DNA from 2 places in the Kocuria sp. CNJ-770 genome. Region 2 is predicted to be linked to the other one. Evidence: predicted binding sites of a transcription regulator. Region 2 holds the regulator's gene; the other holds the start of a gene.
What was found. Region 2 encodes LexA, which represses DNA repair genes until DNA is damaged. Its sites were predicted from a motif close to TCGAACANNTGTTCGA; they were not measured.

Region 1 (9,215 bases), on a different contig from region 2:
GACCGATGGGCGACCGGGCGCGGACGGCCGCCGGGGTCGCCGGGTCGGCGAGGTCCCAGGCCTGCTCCGCGCTGAGACTGATCCCGCGGGGGCCGGTGCGCCGGATGCGCCCGCGCACCAGCAGCAGCCGCGTGCCGAACAGGTGCTGCCCCGAGCGCTCCTGGGCGTCGGGGAAGAAGGCGCAGTCCACCGCGCCCGTGCCGTCGTCGAGACTGACGAAGACCACCCGCCGGCCGCTGCGCATGGGCGGGGTCATGGTCGAGACCCGCACCCCCGCCACGAGCACCTCGGAGCGGTTGCGTAGCTCCAGCAGCCGCTCTGCGGGCACGACCCCCAGCTCCCGCAGCAGGGGCGCCCAGCTGTCCAGGAGGTGCGCCGAGACGTCGACGGCGAGCAGGTCCAGCTCGGTGCGCACCTTCTCCTCGACGGTGGGCTCGGGCCGCTCCGCGGGCAGGCCCCGCAGCTCCAGGTCCCCCAGGTCCAGGGCCAGCTGCCCCTGGACCTCCCGGCTCCCCGGGGTCGCCGGGGCGGGCGGCGCTGTCCGCCCGGACGCGCAGGGCGTGCACCAGGTCGGCGCGGGAGGCGGTCCCCCCGGAGCGGCGCAGCAGGCCGTCGAAGGCGCCGACGGCGGCGAGGCGCTCGAGGGTGCGCCGAGCGGGGCGGGCCCGCTGCCGCAGGTCCGCGAGGGAGGCGTAGGGCTGCCCGGCCACGATCCGGCGCACCTCGGCCTGCGAGACCCCGTGGATGCCCGTCAGGGCCAGGCGCACCCCCAGGCGCCCGGGGTCCTCCGTCAGCCGCTCCACCCGGTAGTGCTCGTCGGAGCGGTTGACGTCCACCGGCAGGACCGGGATGCCCATCCGCCGCGCCTCCCCCACGAGCAGGCGCTTGGGGTACATCCCGGGGTCGTGCTCCCAGAGCCCGGCCAGGAAGGCCTCCGGGTGGTGGGCCTTCAGCCACGCGGACTGGTAGGTGGGCACCGCGAAGGCCGCCCCGTGGGCCTTGCAGAAGCCGAACGAGCCGAAGGCCGCCAGAATCCCCCACACCCGGTCCACGACGTCCAGCGGGTACTTCCGCTCCCGGGCCCGCTCCCGGAAGTACGTCTCCACCTCGAGCTGCCGGTCGGAGCCGAGCCGGCGGCGCAGCTCGTCGGCCCGGGCGAGACCGCAGCCGGTGAAGGCGTGGAGGATGCGCAGGACCTGCTCGTGGAAGACGGTCACCCCGTGGGTCTCCGCGAGGATCGGGTCGAGGCGCGGATGGACGGAGGCGGGCCGGGACCAGCCGTGGCGGTGCTCCAGATAGGGCCGGACCATGTCCGAGTGCATGGGGCCGGGACGGAAGAGGGAGATGTCCACGATGAGGTCGCCGAAGCTCGTCGGCGCCATCTTGCCGATGAGCTCGCGCTGGCCCGGGGACTCGATCTGGAAGCAGCCCAGGGTGTGGGTCGAGCGGATGAGCTCGAACGTGGCCTCGTCGTCGACGGGGACGGACTCCAGGTCCAGGCGGGGCCGTCCCGGGTGGATGCGGGCCACCTCCTCGACGGCGTGGGCGAGGGCGGACTGCATCCGCACGCCGAGGACGTCGAGCTTGAGCATGCCCATGGGGTCCATGTCGTGCTTGTCGAACTGGCTCATCGGCATCCCGGCCCCGCCGGTCTGCACCGGGGTGCGGTCCAGGAGGGAGCGGTCCCCCAGGATCACCCCGCACGGGTGCATGGAGATGTGCCGGGGCAGGCGGTCCAGGCGCTCGGTGAGGTCAACGAGCAGGTCCAGCTGCTTCTCCCGGGACACCTGCTCGGCGAACTCCCGCAGCTCCGGCTGGCGGGCGAGGGTCTCGCGCAGGGTCGAGGCCGGCAGGTGCCACAGCTGCTTGGCCACCGTGTCCACGGTCTCGGGGTCCAGCCCGAGCGCCAGCCCCGCGTCCCGGACGGCGCCGCGGGCCCGGTAGGCGTTCTGCATGCTCATGAGGCTCACCCGCTCCGCGCCGAAGCGGTCGAAGATCTCCCGGTAGACGCGGTGGCGCTGGGCGGACTCGACGTCGATGTCGATGTCCGGCAGGGTCGAGCGGTGGGGCGAGAGGAAGCGCTCGAAGAGCAGGTCGTGCTCCAGGGGGTCCACCTGGGAGACGTCGAGCAGGTAGTTGACGAGCGAGGAGACCCCGGAGCCGCGGGCGGCGTGCCGGACGCCCATCGCCCCGATCATCGCCGAGACCTCGGCCACGGTGAGGAAGTAGGAGGCGAAGCCCAGCTCCCCGATCACCCCCAGCTCCCGGTCCAGCCGGGACCGCACCGCCGGGCTCGCCCGGCGGCCCGGGTAGCGCCGCGCCAGACCGTCCTCGCAGCGGGCCCGCAGCTCCGCGGGCGCCGGGCGCCGCAGGCCCAGCACGGAGGCCTCGGGCACCACCGGGCGGCCCCACCCGCAGTCGGCCACCGGGTCCAGGCGGCTGCGGTCGGCGATCCGCTGGGTGCCCGCCAGCAGGGCCGTGGCGCCCGCGGTCCCGAGGTCGGCGGCCCGGGCGATCTCCGCGGCCAGCGAGCGCATCTGCCGGGTGGACTTGAGCCAGCCCTGGCCGTTGGGCTGCAGCGGCTCCGCCGGGGGCGCCCTCCGGTCGGCGGCCCCGCTGCCGGTCGGACCGGCCCGGCCGAGGGCCTCGAGCGGGGTGAGGGCGCGGGCGGCGTCGAGGACGTCGGCGGTCGCCGCCTCGGCGGGGGTGGCGTAGCGCACCGCGTTGGTCAGCACGGGGGTCAGCCCCGCCTCGGCGGCGGCGCGCAGCAGCCGGGCCGCGTGGGAGGTGCTGCACGCGGTGCCGGGGGCGGCCAGGTGGGTGACCACCTCCACGGCGAGCGCCTCCGCCGGCAGCCGGGCCCGCCAGCGGGCCAGGGCGGCGCGGCCGGCGCGGTAGCGGCGGGCGGCGAGCGCCTGACCGACGTCGGAGGCCGGCCCGAGCAGCACGGTCAGCAGGGGCCGGTGCGCCGGGGCGGACGGCGTGGGCGGCGATCTGGTCCGGGTCCACCCGGCCGGGACGCCGCCGGCGTGGGCGGCGGAGACGAGCCGGCACAGGGCGGCGTAGCCGGCGCCGGCGGTCCCGCCGGCGGCGAGGACCAGCACGCGGCCGAGGACGCGCTCGCGTCCGGGGCCGTACAGGGCGAGGTCGGCGCCCAGGACGGGGTCGATGCCGTGCTCCCGGCACGCGTCCAGGTGCTTGACCGCGCCGTAGAGGCCGTCCCGGTCGGTGCAGGCGAGCACCTCCGCGCCGTCCGCGGCGGCCGCGGCGACGAGGGCGGAGGGCCGGCTCACCCCGTAGTGGGCGCTGAAGGCGGTGGCGACGTGCAGGTGCGGAAAGCTCACACCGGTATTCGAATATGTGTTCGAACTTAAGTCAATTGCAAACGCCGGGGCGGGTCACGCCGCGGCGAACTGGGGCAGCACGGCGTCCCCGAAGGCGTCGAGGAAGGCCGCCTGCTCCTGCCCCACGTGGTGCAGGTGGATCTCGTCGAAGCCGAGCTCGGCGTACTCGTGCAGCCACTGCGCGTGCCGGCCGAGGTCGGCGGAGACGTTGACCGCCCCGGCGATCTGCTCGTCCCCGACGTCCTGCTGGACCGCCTTGCGCTGGTAGTCCTGCGGGGAGGCGAGCTCGGCCATGGTGACGGGGTCGAAGACGTTGGTGCGCCACTGCTCGAAGGCGATGGCCCGGGCCTGCTCCGGGGAGGGCGCCCAGCTCAGGTGCACCTGCAGCGCGGCCCGCCCGGTGCCGCCGGCCTCGCGCCAGGTCCCGAGCATCCGCCGCAGGTCCTCGAGGGGCTGGTTGACGGTGATGAACCCGTCGGCCACGGGGGCGAAGCGGCGGACGGTGGCCGGGGTGAGGGCGGCCACCAGCAGCGGCGGCGCGACCTCCGGGGGGTCCCAGACCCGGGCGCGGTCGGCGTGCAGCGGTGCGCGGCGGCTGACCTCCTCCCCGGCGTGCAGACGGCGGACGACGTCGAAGCTCGCCTCGAGGAACTGCTGGCGCTGCTCCTTTCCTGGCCACTCGGGGCTGACCGGGCGCTCGTTGAGCCGCTGCCCGCTGCCCAGGGCGGCCCAGAGCCGGCCGGGGAACATGCGGGCGAGCGTGGCCGTGGCCTGGGCGGTGACCACGGGGTGGTAGCGCCGGCCCGGGGCGTGCACGAACCCGAACGGCAGGGCCGTGGTGGCCAGCGCCGCACCCAGCCAGGACAGGGCGAAGCCGGAGTGTCCCTGGCGCGGGGACCACGGCTCCAGGTGGTCGGAGCACATGGCGGCGCCGAAGCCGGCCTGCTCGGCGTGCCGGACGTCGCGCAGCAGCTGCTCGGGCGGGATCTGCTCGTGGGAGGCGTGGAAGCCGATGGTCGCCATGGGGCCCTCCGGTCGGGGTCGGGTCGGGATGGGTGCCGTCGGCCGGCCCGGTCGGCCGGGCCGGGTCGGGAGGCCCGGGTCAGGAGGTCCGGACCAGGAGCTCCTCGGCGGGGGTGCAGACGTTGCGCAGCTGCCCGATGCCCTCGATCTCGGTGACGACCTCCTGGCCGTCGCGCAGCCAGATCCGGCGGGGCTTCTTGGCCAGGCCCACTCCGGCGGGGGTGCCGCAGGCCACGAGGTCCCCGGGCTCGAGGGTCAGGAACCGGCTGAGGTACTCGACCAGCGCCACGGCGGAGAAGATCATCCGGTCGGTGCGGGAGTCCTGGTGGAGCACGCCGTCGACGCTGCAGCGCACGGCCAGCCCCTCCTCGGGGTCGACCTCGTCCGGGGTCACGACCACGGGCCCCACCGGGGTGGTGCGGTCGAAGTTCTTGCCCTGGAACCACTCGGAGGTCCGGCCCTGCCAGTCCCGCACGGAGATGTCGTTCATGATCGTGTACCCGGCGATGGCGGCGCGGGCCTGCTCCGGCGTGGCGTGGCGCAGGGGCGAGCCGATCACCGCGGTCAGCTCGGCCTCCCAGTCGATCTTCTCGGACTCCTCCGGCATGGCGATGGGGTCGGTGGGGCCGATGAGCGCGGTGGCGTACTTCGCGAAGATCGTGGGGTGCTCCGGGATCTCCTGGCCCACCTCCTCCGCGTGGTCGTAGTAGTTGAGCCCCGCGCACAGGATCTTGCCGGGGCGCAGCACGGGCGTCGCCAGCTCCTCCGGGGCGGGCGCGGGACCCGGCTCCCCGGCCGGCCGCAGGTCGCCCCCGGCGAGGAGGGCCCCGACGTCGGGACGGGCAGGTAGACGGTCTCCCCCGCCTCCTGGCGGAAGGCCTGGGTGGTGCCGTTCCGTCGCACGGTGCCGAGTCTCACGGGTGCCGCCTTTCTGTGCCGCGGATGCTGCGCCTCCGGGCTCCCCCGCGCGCGGCGGGCGGGCCCTGCCCTCCGATCCTATGCGCCCGGGGCGCGGTGGCCGGCGCCCCTAGGCACAGCGCACCACCTGGGCCCCCGAGGCGCTGGTGGCCGCCAGCAGCCGCCAGCGACCGGTGTCGAGGGTGTGGACGAGCTCGAGGGTCAGCAGCTCCGAGCGGACGGTGAGCTGGACCTGGACCCGCCACATCTGCTGGTCCACCGCCCCGATCCCGCGGTCCTTGGGCAGCCGGGCGTCCTCGGCCCACCACGCCCGGCGCTCGTACCAGCGCACGGGGTCCTGCGCCACCCGGTAGCCCCGTCCGCGCCAGCGCACGGTCACCGGCACGCCGCCGGCGTCGCAGTCCACCTCGACGCCCTCCGTCAGAAAGCCCACGACGGCCCCTCCCCTCCTCGGTCCCGGCGCCCGCCGCGCGGCGCGCCCTGTCCCCTGGAAGCTAGAACACCTGTACGACAGGCTAACCCTCGGCATGGTCCCGGCGGAACACGTGTTCCCCATCGGCGGCCGCGTCCGCACGGGCTGGCCGCCGCCCTGCTCCGCGCCCGGGGAGCGCCGGGGCAGCACCGAGGGAGCACCGGGGGAGCCACCGGGGAAGCATGGACAAGACCAGCGAAATGGATACGCTGAAAGCACGGAGGGCTTGCCCCGCGAGACCCCCCGGGTCGTCCCCTGTCCCCTCGCCCGACCCACGCCGGATCACCCGGCGCCGACATCACGGAGGCCTCCATGACCGGAACCATCACGCTGATCGCCCACACGGCGGAGAACACCAGGACTCCTGCCGTGTCCCTGCGTCCGGCCACCCCGGAGGACGCCGAGAGCCTCGCCCAGCTCTACTACTCCTCCTACGAGCAGGGCGGCGTCTCCAGCCTCGAGGAGGCGCGCACGGTGATCCGGGGCGTCTTCGACGGCGAGTACGGGCCCTTCCTGCCCGAGGCCTCGCCGGTGGTGGTGGACGACGACGGGACCGTCGTGGCCGCGGCCCTGGTCCTGGCCCGGCGCGTCGGCGACGACCTGCCCGACACCCCCTACATCTTCGAGCTGTTCACGGCGGCCTCCCGCCGCCGGCAGGGCCTGGCCGAGCAGCTGGTGCGCTGCGCCATGAGCACCCTCTACGACAACGGCTACGACCAGGTGAGCCTGCGCATCGCGGAGGACAACGCGGCGGCGCTCGCGCTGTACCTGACGCTCGACTTCAACCGCTGGGTCCCCGAGACGGACTACGAGACGGACTACGTCTGAGCCGTGGCGGGGCCGGGCTCACAGGGTGAGGTCCTCCCGGACCGGGGGGTCGGCCGCGACGTCCACGAAACGGGCCCAGTGCAGGCGCACGGCCACGAGCCGGGTGCTGTCCTTGCCCGTGGCTCCCGGGTGACGGGACTCCAGCAGCTCGCCGGCGTCCTGCGCCGCGGGGCCCTCGAGCACCGCGGCGCGCCCCTCGAGCTGGAACTCCTGGCCGTCCCCCGAGACCACCACGAGGGAGACCCGGGGGTCGGCCCGCAGGTTCGCGTACTTGCGGCTGCGCTCGTTCGTGCCGAAGACCAGCCGCCCGTCCTCGTGGGCCGTGAGGTTGATCCACGCGGACTCGGGGCAGCCGGTGCCGCTGTTGGTCGCCACGACCCCGCCGCCGTGGGTCCGCACGAAGTCGCGGATCCGGCGGAGGGCCTCCCCGGCGCTCAGAACAGGCTCCGCTGCGGGAGGACGAGCTCCGGGGAGTTGTTGCGCACGTTGCCGACGGCCGGGTCCACCGGGTCCAGCACCCACCGGGCGGCCGTCCGGTGCGCCTCGGCCCGGACCAGGTCCACCAGCTGCGGGGCGTCGTCCTCCCCCGGGCGCAGCCAGTCGTCGACGTGCTCGGGGGCCAGCGGGATCGGCATCCGGTCGTGCAGCTCGTGCAGCTCGCCCAGCACGGGGTGCTCGGCGGAGGGCTCCGGGGAGTCGGTGGTGAGGATCGAGCAGGACAGCAGCCACGTGCTGCCCCCGCCGTCCCGGCCGGGCTGCAGGGCCGCCGAGTGCAGCTCCGCGCCCTCGGGCACCCGCCACCACTCGTAGACCCCGGCGAACCAGATGGTCTCCTCCGGGTCGGCCGGGTGGACGTAGTAGGGTTGCTTGCGCCCGCCCTTGCCGGGGCCCGGCTCGCGCTTCCACTCGTAGTAGCCGTTGGCGGGGACCGCGCACCGGCGGGCGCGGACCGCCTTGCGGAAGGACGGCTTCTCCAGGACGGTCTCCGACCGGGCGTTGAACATCTTCGACCCGACCGCGGGGTCCTTGGTCCAGCCCGGGACCAGTCCCCAGCGGGCCACGTGCAGCTCGCGCACCAGCTCCCCGCCGTCGTCCCGGCCGTCCCCGCCCGCCAGGCGCTCCAGGACGATCGGCACGTCGGTGGTCGGGGCGGTGTTCCAGTTGGCCCGCAGTTGCTCGGAGTCGGCCTCGCCGAGGCTCTCGTCCGGGACGGCCCCGGTCTCGGCCACGAGGTCGCCCACGGCCCGGGCGATGACGTAGCGTCCGCACATCTGCTGCCTCCTCGGTCTGCCCGGCCCGCGGCCGGGGCTCAGTCGGTGAGCGGCCCGTACCCCAGGTACTCGGAGTACATGCCGTACACCTTGCGGATCCCGCGCTCGACGTCGGCCACGGTGGTGCCCGGGCGCAGGTCGTCCACGGCCCCCGCGGTCGCGGGGTCCCACTCCAGGTCCAGGGCGGCGTAGACGTCGGTGAGCACCGAGCGGATGGGCTCGGACTGCTCGACCACCAGCACGGTGCTGAAGTACCAGGCGCCCGCGACCACCCGCTGGGCGGTGCCGGCCAGCTTCACCTTCCGGCCCGGGGCCGACGACGACGCCGGGTGCGTCCCGTGCACACTGTGCTCCCCGGCGCAGTACTCGCCGGGGATCTCCCCGACGTCGGCCTCGACCTCGAGCTCCTCCAGGGCCGCCACGAGCATGTCCCCGAACAGGCGGTAGCGGTCCTGGATGCCCGTGGTCGGGTCCTCGGCCGCCTCCAGGTGGTCCACGATCAGGCACCCGCCGTGGTAGGCCGCCGCGCGCCCGCCCACCCGCCGGACCAGGGGCTCGAAGCCGCTCTCCCGGGCGGCCCGGGCGGCGTCGGCGAAGCCCGGGCGCAGCTCGTCCCGGCGGCCGAAGGCGACCGTGGGCGCCGGTTCGTAGAGGCGCAGCACGGGACCGCTGCGGCGGACGTCGGCGAGGAGGGTCATGGCGCTCTCGTAGTCCTGCTGGGCGCCCAGGGACTCGCGCTGGCGGAGTAGTTTCATGCTGGGCCCCAGTCTAGTCGCGGGTCAGCGCGCGGCGATGCCGCTGGCGCGGAACCACTGCCCCAGGGCCACCGCACTGACCTCGACCTTCTCGGCCCACGCGAGCGCGGCCTCGTCGGCGGCGTCGGAGACGTGCTTGACCATCCGCAGCCGCACGCCCAGGTGTCGGCAGGCCACCGCGATCGCCCAGCCCTCCATGTCCACGAGGTCGGCCCGGGCGGCCAGGGCGTCCCGGGCGGACCCGCCGGCCACGAACGAGTCCCCGGTGGCGAGGACCGGGCCTTCGCCGCCGAGCTCGATGACGTTGTCCACGGGGATCCCGGCCGCGCGCAGCAGCTGCTCGTCCACGTCCCGGTTGATGATCCGGGAGGGCTCGTGCACCCCGTGCAGCCCGTCCCGCAGCGCTCCGGCGCTGCCGATGTTGAGCACCGTCAGCTCCGCCCGACGCGCGGGGTCCGGGCAGCGGGTGAGCACCGCCTCGGTGGTGTGCACCGCCGCCGCCGACATCCCGACGCCGGTCAGGACCAGGTCGATGTCGTCCGGGAAGTACTTGGTCTCCAGCGGGTGGGCGGCGAGCACGAGCAGTTTCTGCACCCGCCCACTC
Region 2 (9,215 bases):
TGGACGAGGCGCGCAAGCTCATCACCGCCCTGGCCGGGTTCGTCACGGCCGCCGCCCCGGAGATCGGCTCCCAGCACGCCGCCCCGCTGCGCGACGGCCTGCGCACGCTCCAGCTGGCGTTCCGCGAGGCCTCCCTCTACCCGGACGCCCCGGGGCAGGGGCCGGGCGAGAAGTTCACCGGTCCGGTGAGCTGACCGGGCTCCCGAGCACCACGTCGACGCGGGCTGATCCGAGACACCGGGTCAGCCCGCGGTCGTGAGGCGCAGCTGCATCGAGTCCACGTCCTCGGCCAGGGCCGGCTCGACGCTGAGCCGGGCCTGGAAGCGGGCGAGCACGTCGTCCACCTGCGTCCGGTCCAGCCCGGCGCGCAGGGAGAGCACGACCGCCAGCTCCGGGCCGGCTCCCCCGCCGTCGACCACCGCCCCGTCCGCGGCCCGGGCCGCGACACCGCTGCCGGGCGCGGTCCCCGCCGAGGTCACTCCGGGCAGTCCCTCGGCGCAGCGGCGCACCGCCTCGGCGACGGCCGGGCTCCGGTAGGACGGCGTCCAGGCCCGGCCCTGGGCCAGCGCCCAGAGCGCCGGCCGGCGCACCACGAAGGGCAGGTCCGCCCCGGGGTCGAGCACGAGCAGCTGGGTGCCGTCCTTGACCGCCGCGACCGCCGCCCGGCGGACGTCGGTGGCCACGGGCCGGGCCTGGGGGTGCCAGGCGGTCAGGGCCGCGGTGGACGTGAACACGGGCAGCACCGGGCGCCCGTCGGCCGCCCGCAGGGACACGAGCGCCATGTTCGCCTCCTTGTCGGCCACGTGCCCGGAGGCGGTCACGGTCGAGGAGGCCACCTCGGCCACGACCGGCACGAACACCCGGGTGCCGGCCAGGGCGGCGACCACCTGCGACTCGTCCACGGTGCCGGCCCGCAGGCCGGCGAGCGCCTCGAAGACCGCCGCGGCGGCGGCGCCGTCGTCGTCGGGGAACCGGTGGGTGTGGCTGGTGCCCTCCCCCAGGTTGCGCCCGGCCCAGGCCTGCCCGCCGGTGTCCTCCGTGCCCCCGGCGCTCGCGAGCTGGGCCTCGATGTGGGCGGGGAGCCGGCGCTCGGTCACCGCGCCGCCGGACGGCCCGCCACGTCGAGGGCCTCCCCGAGCGTGAACCGGCCCGCGTAGAGGGCCTTGCCCACGATGGCGCCCTCCACGCCGGAGGGCACGAGCGTGCGCAGGGCCGCGAGGTCGTCGAGGGAGGAGATGCCGCCGGAGGCGACCACCGGCTTGTCCGTGCGGGTGGCGACCTCCTTCAGCAGCTCGAGGTTGGGCCCTTTCAGGGTGCCGTCCTTGGTGACGTCGGTGACCACGTACCGGGCGCAGCCGTCCTCCTCGAGGCGGTCCAGGACCTCCCAGAGGTCACCGCCCTCCTCGGTCCAGCCGCGCGCGGCGAGCGTGGTGCCGCGCACGTCGAGGCCCACCGCGATGACCTCGCCGTGCTGGGCGATCACCTTCCGGGTCCACTCGGGGTTCTCGAGGGCGGCGGTGCCGAGGTTGATCCGGGCCGGGTCCAGGGACAGGGCCCGCTCCAGCGAGGCGTCGTCCCGGATGCCGCCGGACATCTCGATCTTCAGCTCGAGCTCGGCCGCGACGCGGCGCAGCACCTCGATGTTGTCCCCGCGGCCGAAGGCGGCGTCGAGGTCCACGAGGTGGATCCACTCCGCGCCGGCCTCCTGCCAGGCGAGCGCGGCCTCCAGGGGGTCGCCGTAGCCGGTCTCGGAGCCGGCCTCGCCCTGGACCAGGCGCACGGCCTGGCCGTCGGCGACGTCGACGGCGGGCAGCAGCTGCAGGCGGGGGGTCTCGCTCAGGGGCATGGGATCTCTTCCTTCTCGGGCTCCCGGACGGCGCGGGGCCGGCCGGGGCTGCTCGGGTGGTGGAGCCGCTCGGGGAGCCGCTCCGGGTCGGGGACGTGCGGGACGGGCGGGCTCAGCGGGCCTGGAACCAGGAGTACCAGCCGTAGCCGATGAGCCCGGCGGCGACCAGGGCCAGGACCACCACCGTCCAGGCCGGCATCTTCTGCCGGTGGAACGAGATGGCGCCGCCGGCGATGAAGGCGCCGAGGACCATCACGACGACGGCGGCGCTCACGCGGCGTCGTCCTCCTGCTGGAGGGTCGGGCGCCCGGCCAGGGTGTCCCCGCCCAGGGGGTCACCGGCCTTGAGGTGGTCCAGCCGCCCGGTCCGCGGGAGGGTGCCCAGCCAGTTGCGCAGCAGCTGGATGCCGGCCTCGGAGGACTTCTCCGGGTGGAACTGCGTGGCGCACAGCGCCCCGTTCTCCACGGCGGCGATGAACCGTCCCCCGTGCTCGGACCAGGTGACCTGCGGCGGCTTCATCTTCAGGATGTTCTGCGGGAAGTCCCACTCCTGCACCCCGTAGGAGTGCACGAAGTAGAAGCGCTCGTCCTCGATGCCCCGGAACAGCACCGAGTCCTCGGGCGGGTCGACGGTGTTCCAGCCCATGTGCGGGACCACGTCGGCCTTCAGCCGCTCGACGACGCCGGGCCACTCGCACATGCCCTCGGTCTCCTGACCGTGCTCGACGCCGGACTCGAAGAGGACCTGCAGGCCCACGCAGATGCCCAGCACGGGGCGCCCGCCGGCGAGGCGGCGGCCGATCAGGCGCAGGCCGTCGACGGAGCGCAGACCGTCCATGACCGCGGCGAACGCGCCGACGCCGGGCACCACGAGCCCGTCCGCGTCCAGGACGGCCTCGGGGTCGGCGCTGAGCACCACGTCGGCCCCGGCGGCCTCGAGGGCGCGCACGGCCGAGCGGACGTTGCCCGCGCCGTAGTCGAGGACCGTGACGGTGGGCCGGGCGGGGCGCTCCGGCCGGGTGGACTCCTCCGGCATGCGATCTCCTTCCGCGCTCACAGGGCGCCCTTGGTCGACGGGACGCCGCTGACCCGGGGGTCGGGCTCCACGGCCTGGCGCAGGGCGCGCGCGAGGGCCTTGAACTGGGCCTCGGCGATGTGGTGCGGGTCCCGGCCGGCCAGCAGCGTGATGTGCAGGCAGATCCCGGCGTGGTGGGCGAGGGACTCGAAGACGTGCTGGACCATCGAGCCGGTGAAGTGCCCGCCGATGAGGTGGTACTGCTGGCCCTCGGGCTCCCCGGTGTGCACCGCGTAGGGGCGGCCGGAGATGTCCACCACGGCGTTGGCCAGGGCCTCGTCCAGCGGGACGGTGGCCTCGCCGAAGCGGCGGATGCCGGCCTTGTCTCCCAGGGCCTGCCGCAGGGCGTCCCCGAGGACGATGGCCGTGTCCTCGACCGTGTGGTGGACGTCGATGTGGGTGTCGCCGGTGGCCCGGATCCGCATGTCGATGAGGGAGTGCTTCGACAGGGCGGTGAGCATGTGGTCGTAGAACGGCACCGAGGTGTCGATGTCGTTCGCGCCCGTGCCGTCGAGGTCGATCTCGACGGACACGGAGGACTCGCTCGTGCGCCGCTCCAGGGAGGCGCGGCGGGGGGCACGGGTGCCGGTGGGGCTCTGGTCGGTCATGCGGGTGGAACTCCTCGCGGGCGCGGCGCGGCCGTCGACGGGCCGCGGGGTGGCCCGGGCCGCCCCGGGCGGGCGGCGCGTCGGGCCCGGTGGTTGTCTGCCTCCATGCTATCCGGGACGGAGGGCCCCGGCTCGCGGGGCCTCAGCCGGCGGAGACGATCCGCTCCATGCTGGTCAGGAAGGCGGTGGTCTCCTCCTCCGTGCCGGCGGTGACCCGCAGGTGGCCGGGGATCCCGACGTCGCGCACCAGCACCCCGTCCTCGAGCAGCGCCTGCCACATGGCCCGGGAGTCCGGCATCCCGCCGAAGAACACGAAGTTGGAGTCCGACGCCGCCGGTGCGAGCCCGAGCCGACGCAGCTCCTCGACGATGCGGTCCCGCTGGCGCTTGATGTCCTCGACGTTGGCCAGCAGCGCCGCCGAGTGGCGCAGGGCGGCCAGGGCGGTCGCCTGGGTGACGGCCGAGAGGTGGTAGGGCAGGCGCACGAGCCGGATCGCGTCGGCGACCTCGGGAGCCGCGGCGAAGTAGCCCAGCCGGGCACCGGCGAGCGCGAAGGCCTTGCTCATGGTGCGGCTGACGATCAGGCGGGGCCGGCCCGCCAGCAGGGACAGCGCGGTGCCCGTGCCCCGGTGGGAGAACTCCGCGTAGGCCTCGTCCACGACCACGACGGCCCGGTTGGGCTCACCGGCCTCGTACACGGCCGTGACGACGTCCTCGTCCAGGGCCGTGCCCGTCGGGTTGTTGGGCGAGCAGAGGAAGACGACGTCGGGGCGGTGCCGGCGGACCTGCTCGGCCGCCGACTCCGCGGTGAGCCCGAAGTCCGCGGACCGTTCCCCCGCCACGAAACCGGTGTGCGTGCCCGCGGCCAGCAGGGGGTACATGGAGTAGGTCGGGACGAAGGTGAGCAGGGAGCGCCCGGGGCCGCCGAAGGCCTGCAGGACCTGCTGCAGGATCTCGTTGGAGCCGTTGGCCGCCCAGAGGTTCTCGGCCTCCAGCCCGTGGCCCAGGTATCCGGCGAGCTCCTCGCGCAGGGCCGTGAACTCCCGGTCCGGGTACCGGTTGAGGGTCCGGGCCGCCGCGGTGACCTCCTCCACGATCGCGGCGTGCACGTCCGCCGGGACCGGGTGGGTGTTCTCGTTGGTGTTGAGCGCCACGGCGACGTCCAGCTGCGGGGCGCCGTAGGGGGCCTTGCCGCGCAGGTCGTCGCGCAGCGGGAGGGCGTTGAGTCGGTCCAGGTTCTGCGTCACCCGAACAGTTTAGACCTGCCCGCGGCGCCCGCCCGCGGAGGGCTCGAGCGGGGTGGAGGGGTCAGTGGGCGGCGCCGAGCTCGATCAGCAGCACGCCGCCCATGATGAGCGCGATGCCCAGCACCATGAGCCGGCTCAGCGGCTCGCCGAAGAGCAGCCGGCCCGCGACCGCGGTGAGCGCCACGCCCGCCGCGGCCCAGATGCCGTAGGCCACGCCCAGCCCCAGACCCTGGCGGAGGGCGAGGGCGAGCAGCGTGAACGCGAGCAGGTAGCCGGCCAGCACGGCGGCGTACCAGCGCCGGCGGCCCTGCGCCGCGACCCGCAGGGACAGGGTGGCGGCGACCTCGGTGAGGATCGCCCCGGTCAGGTACAGCCAGGCCATCAGGCGCCGCCGTCCCCGGCTGCCCGGTGGGCGCCGACCTCCACGCAGAGCACCCCGGCGACCACCAGGCGATGCCGGCGAGCACCAGCGGGCTCAGGACCTCCCCGAAGACCAGGGCCGCCAGGAGGGCGGTGAGCGTCACGCCCGTGGCCGCCCAGATCCCGTAGGCCACGCCGACGGGCAGCCCGCGGCGCAGCACCGCCGCGAGGAACACGAACGCGGCGCTGTAGCCGGAGACGACGAGCAGGTACCAGCCGGGTGTTCCAGGGCGGCCTTCAGGGCCAGCGAGGCGGCCACCTCGCTGCAGATCGCGGCGCCCAGCAGCGGCCAGACGGTGTCCCTCCGGCTCCGGGGAGGCCGCGGGGCACCACGGGCGGACACGATGGACGGCGGGCTGCCGTGGTCGGGACGCGGACGGCGGGCTCCAGGGCTCATGCCCCGACCCTACCGACGCGGAGCACGGCGCCGGGACGGAGTGCCCGGCGGCAGGTCCGGCGTTCGGCCGGCCGGGACGGACGGCCCGTCAGGCGGCGGGGACCTCCAGGAGCTGGCCCGCGTGGAGGAGAGAGCTGTCGAGGTCGTTGAGCTCCACGATCTCGTCCATGACGTCCCGCGGGTCCCGCTCCGGGTCGGCCTGCACGGCCAGGTCCCACAGGCTCTGCCCGGGGTGCACCGTGGCCTGCTCCGTCCCGGCCCCCGTGACGGGCTCGCTGGTGGCCGTGGCCGTGGACGGGACGAGGAAGATCACGGCGAGCACGACCAGTGCCGCGGAGCCGGCCAGCACGGGCAGGCCCAGCAGCACCAGGCGACCCCGCCGGGTCAGGACCAGCGGAGCGCGGGAGGTCCCTGCCGACGGGCGGGCCCGGCGGGCCGCGCGGGCCGGGCCGCCGAGGGGCCGGGGGCGGCGCGCGACGACGGCGCTGAGGGTGGCACTGGCACTCATGACATGAACTCCTTGACGTTCCCGCACGGGGCGGGCGATCTCGAACACCGGTCCGACCGGCGGCCCGTCCGGGCCTGCATGCGATCGAACATACTTTCGAATACCGATGACCCATGTCTAGCACGCGTCTGCGAAGGCTGTCGACACCGGGTCGTACATATGTTTGAAGACACACGGCGTGTCGCCTAGGCTGGGAGCACGTTCGGGCCTCGGGCCGGCACGCGTTCCGACTTCCCCCGGCTCCCTGCTGGCTGAGACCCATCGAAGCACCCGGGTCCGACATCGGAACGGGGCCGGCGCGCACCGGAGGCACCACCAGCCGGACGCGAAAGGACGACGCTCCCATGGCTCAGCCCCCCACCCCCGAGGAGTCCCGCGCCCGGGCCGGGCGCACCGGCGGCCGCGCCCGCGGCCGGGGTCTCAGCGTGCGCCAGCGCACCATCCTCGAGGCCATCCAGCGCTCCATCGCCGAGCACGGATATCCGCCCTCGATGCGCGAGATCGGCGACCTCGTGGGCCTGGCCTCCCTCTCCAGCGTCACCCACCAGCTCTCCCAGCTCGAGAAGCTGGGCTACCTGCGCCGGGATCCGAAGCGCCCCCGGGCGATGGAGGTCCTCACGCCCCTGCAGCTGCGCGACGCGGCCGCCCCGGCGACCCCGGAGGCCCCGCACGAGCCGGCGGACGCGCCCCGCGGCCCCCGTGCCGGTGCACCGGGCGGCATGGCGGAGCTGTCCACCTCCGCGGACGTGACGATGGTGCCCCTGGTGGGCCACATCGCCGCCGGCGGGCCCATCACCGCCGAGCAGGACGTGGAGGACGTGCTGGCGCTGCCCCGCCAGCTGGTGGGCCACGGCGAGCTGTTCATGCTGCGGGTCAAGGGCGACTCCATGATCGACGCCGCCATCTGCGACGGCGACTGGGTCGTGGTCCGCCGGCAGAGCGCCGCCGACAACGGGGACATCGTGGCCGCCCTGCTCGACGACGAGGCCACGGTGAAGACCTTCCGCCAGCGCGACGGGCACACCTGGCTGCTGCCGCAGAACACCCGCTACGAGCCCATCCTCGGGGACCACGCCACGGTGATGGGCAAGGTCGTCTCGGTGCTGCGCAGCCTCTGAGAGCCGCTGTCCGGCACGCGCTGTCCGACAACCCGCTGTCCGGCGCCCGCAGCGGCACGGGGCCCGGCCGCTCGGCCGGGCCCCGTGCCGCGTCCTGACCGGGTCAGGCCGTCGCCAGGCGCGCCAGGGCCCCGAGCACCACCGAGCGGTCCGTGGTGGTCCACAGCGGCGGCAGCGACCCGCGCAGGAACCCCCCGTAGCGGGCCGTGGCGATGCGGGAGTCCAGGATCGCCACGACACCTCGGTCCCCACCGGCCCGGATGAGCCGGCCGGCGCCCTGGGCCAGCCGCACGGCCGCGTGCGTCGCGGAGACGGACATGAACCCGTTGCTCCCCGCCCGCTCGGCGGCCCGGCTGCGGGCCGTGGACAGCGGGTCGTCCGGACGCGGGAAGGGGATCCGGTCGATCATCACCAGCCGGCACGAGGCCCCCGGCACGTCGACGCCCTGCCACAGGCTCATCGTCCCGAACAGGCTCGTGGCGGGGTCGTCCGTGAACTCCTGGACGAGCCCGGCCAGCGAGGACTCCCCCTGGCAGAGGATCGGCAGGTCGGTGCGCCCGCGCAGGGCCTCCGCGGCCTCCTCCGCCGCCCGGCGGGAGGAGAACAGGCCCAGTGCCCCGCCGCGCGAGGCCTCGAGCAGGGCGAGCATCTCCTCCAGCTGGGCCTCGGTCAGGCGCCGGCCCGGCTTCTCCAGGTGCTTGGCGAGGTAAAGGATCCCCTGCCGCGGGTAGTCGAAGGGGCTGCCCACGTCCACGCCCTCCCAGCGCGGGGCGCCCTCGCCGCGGAGCCCGAGGGCCCCGGCGGCGGCGTCGAAGGAGGAGCCGACGGAGAGGGTGGCCGAGGTCAGCACCACGGTGCGGCCGTCGAAGAGGCCCTCCCGCAGGGTCCCGGCCACCGACAGCGGCGCCACGTGCAGGGTGGCCGGGTCGGTGTCCTCGGCGGGGACGTAGCCGCGGCCGGGCTCCCAGCCGCCCTGCCGCGAGATCCAGAGCACCTCGCGGGAGTCGGCGGCGGCGAGGATGCGCTCGGCCAGCTCCAGCACGTCGCTGACCCGTGAGCGGGCCATCTGCCGTCCGGCGTCCCCGTCCTTCTCACCCCCGGAGCCGCCCTTCGACTCGCTCATGACCGTGCGTGCGGCGTCCCGGACCTGGGCCACGGCCGCCGCCTGGGCGCCGTCGAGGCCCCGGTGCAGCAGTTCGGCGGGCGCGCCCAGCAGCGCGGCCTCCAGGTTGGCGGCACCGGCGGTGAGGGAGTCGGGGTTCGCGGCGGTGTGCTTGCGCGCGGAGGCCGCCGCCGCGCGCACCATGGCCGCGGAGAGCTGGCCGGTGACCGCCCCCGTGACCCGGTCCTGCAGCTCGTGGGCCTCGTCGATCACCACGACGTCGTGCTCGGGCAGGACCGTGATGCCCTCGAACGCGTTGATCGCGAGCAGGGCGTGGTTGGTGATCACGATGTCCGCCTCCCCGGCCCGCTGCTTGGCGAGCTCGGCGAAGCACTGCTCGACCAGGGGGCAGCTGCGGCCCAGGCACTCCTTGGCGGTCACGGAGACCTGGCGCCACGCCTTGTCGCTCACGCCCGGGAGCAGCTCGTCGCGGTCACCGGTGTCGGTGGCGCGCGCCCATTCCCGCAGGCGCTGGACCTCCTGGCCCAGCCGGCCGGGCTGCTCGGTGGTCTCCGGCTGCGCGGCGCCGGGGTGCGGGGCGGCGTCGGGCAGGGCGAAGAGCGCGCCGGGGTCGTCCTCGGACGGGTAGCCGCCCTCGAGCTTGTGCAGGCACGCGTAGTTGCTGCGGCCCTTGAGCAGGGCGACGTCGACCTCGTGCTCGAGCTCTCCCTCCAGGGCGGCCAGCAGGCGGGGGACGTCCCGGCCCACGATCTGAGACTGCAGGGCGAGGGTCGCGGTGGCCACGACCACCGGCTTGTCCGCGTGCTGGGCGTGGGCCACGAGCGGGGCCAGGTAGGCGAGGGACTTGCCGGTGCCGGTGCCGGCCTGGACCAGCA

Region 1: a site for LexA is predicted at 5,781-5,796, ahead of BJF77_RS16850 (DUF6504 family protein). Genes of this name have one in related genera too.

What each region holds. Positions count from the first base shown of each region.
Region 1 is NZ_MKJW01000140.1:206-9,420, reverse strand. It holds partial or broken gene BJF77_RS16865 (DNA polymerase III subunit alpha) at 1-3,344, opposite strand, end outside; gene BJF77_RS16860 (TIGR03885 family FMN-dependent LLM class oxidoreductase) at 3,399-4,367, opposite strand; gene BJF77_RS16855 (fumarylacetoacetate hydrolase family protein) at 4,447-5,115, opposite strand; gene BJF77_RS16850 (DUF6504 family protein) at 5,395-5,718, opposite strand; gene BJF77_RS16845 (GNAT family N-acetyltransferase) at 6,070-6,585, shown strand; gene BJF77_RS16840 (pyridoxamine 5'-phosphate oxidase family protein) at 6,604-6,996, opposite strand; gene BJF77_RS16835 (SOS response-associated peptidase) at 7,020-7,856, opposite strand; gene BJF77_RS16830 (lipoate--protein ligase family protein) at 7,895-8,611, opposite strand; gene BJF77_RS16825 (nucleosidase) at 8,636-9,205, opposite strand.
Region 2 is NZ_MKJW01000022.1:31,057-40,271, reverse strand. It holds gene BJF77_RS01150 (DUF1844 domain-containing protein) at 1-194, shown strand, start outside; gene BJF77_RS01145 (SseB family protein) at 243-1,097, opposite strand; gene priA (bifunctional 1-(5-phosphoribosyl)-5-((5-phosphoribosylamino)methylideneamino)imidazole-4-carboxamide isomerase/phosphoribosylanthranilate isomerase PriA) at 1,094-1,846, opposite strand; gene BJF77_RS20765 (hypothetical protein) at 1,959-2,120, opposite strand; gene hisH (imidazole glycerol phosphate synthase subunit HisH) at 2,117-2,881, opposite strand; gene hisB (imidazoleglycerol-phosphate dehydratase HisB) at 2,899-3,528, opposite strand; gene BJF77_RS01125 (histidinol-phosphate transaminase) at 3,671-4,774, opposite strand; gene BJF77_RS01120 (multidrug efflux SMR transporter) at 4,836-5,156, opposite strand; partial or broken gene BJF77_RS22440 (QacE family quaternary ammonium compound efflux SMR transporter) at 5,287-5,355, opposite strand; gene BJF77_RS01110 (LysM peptidoglycan-binding domain-containing protein) at 5,680-6,099, opposite strand; gene lexA (transcriptional repressor LexA) at 6,444-7,217, shown strand; gene BJF77_RS01100 (ATP-dependent DNA helicase) at 7,321-9,215, opposite strand, start outside.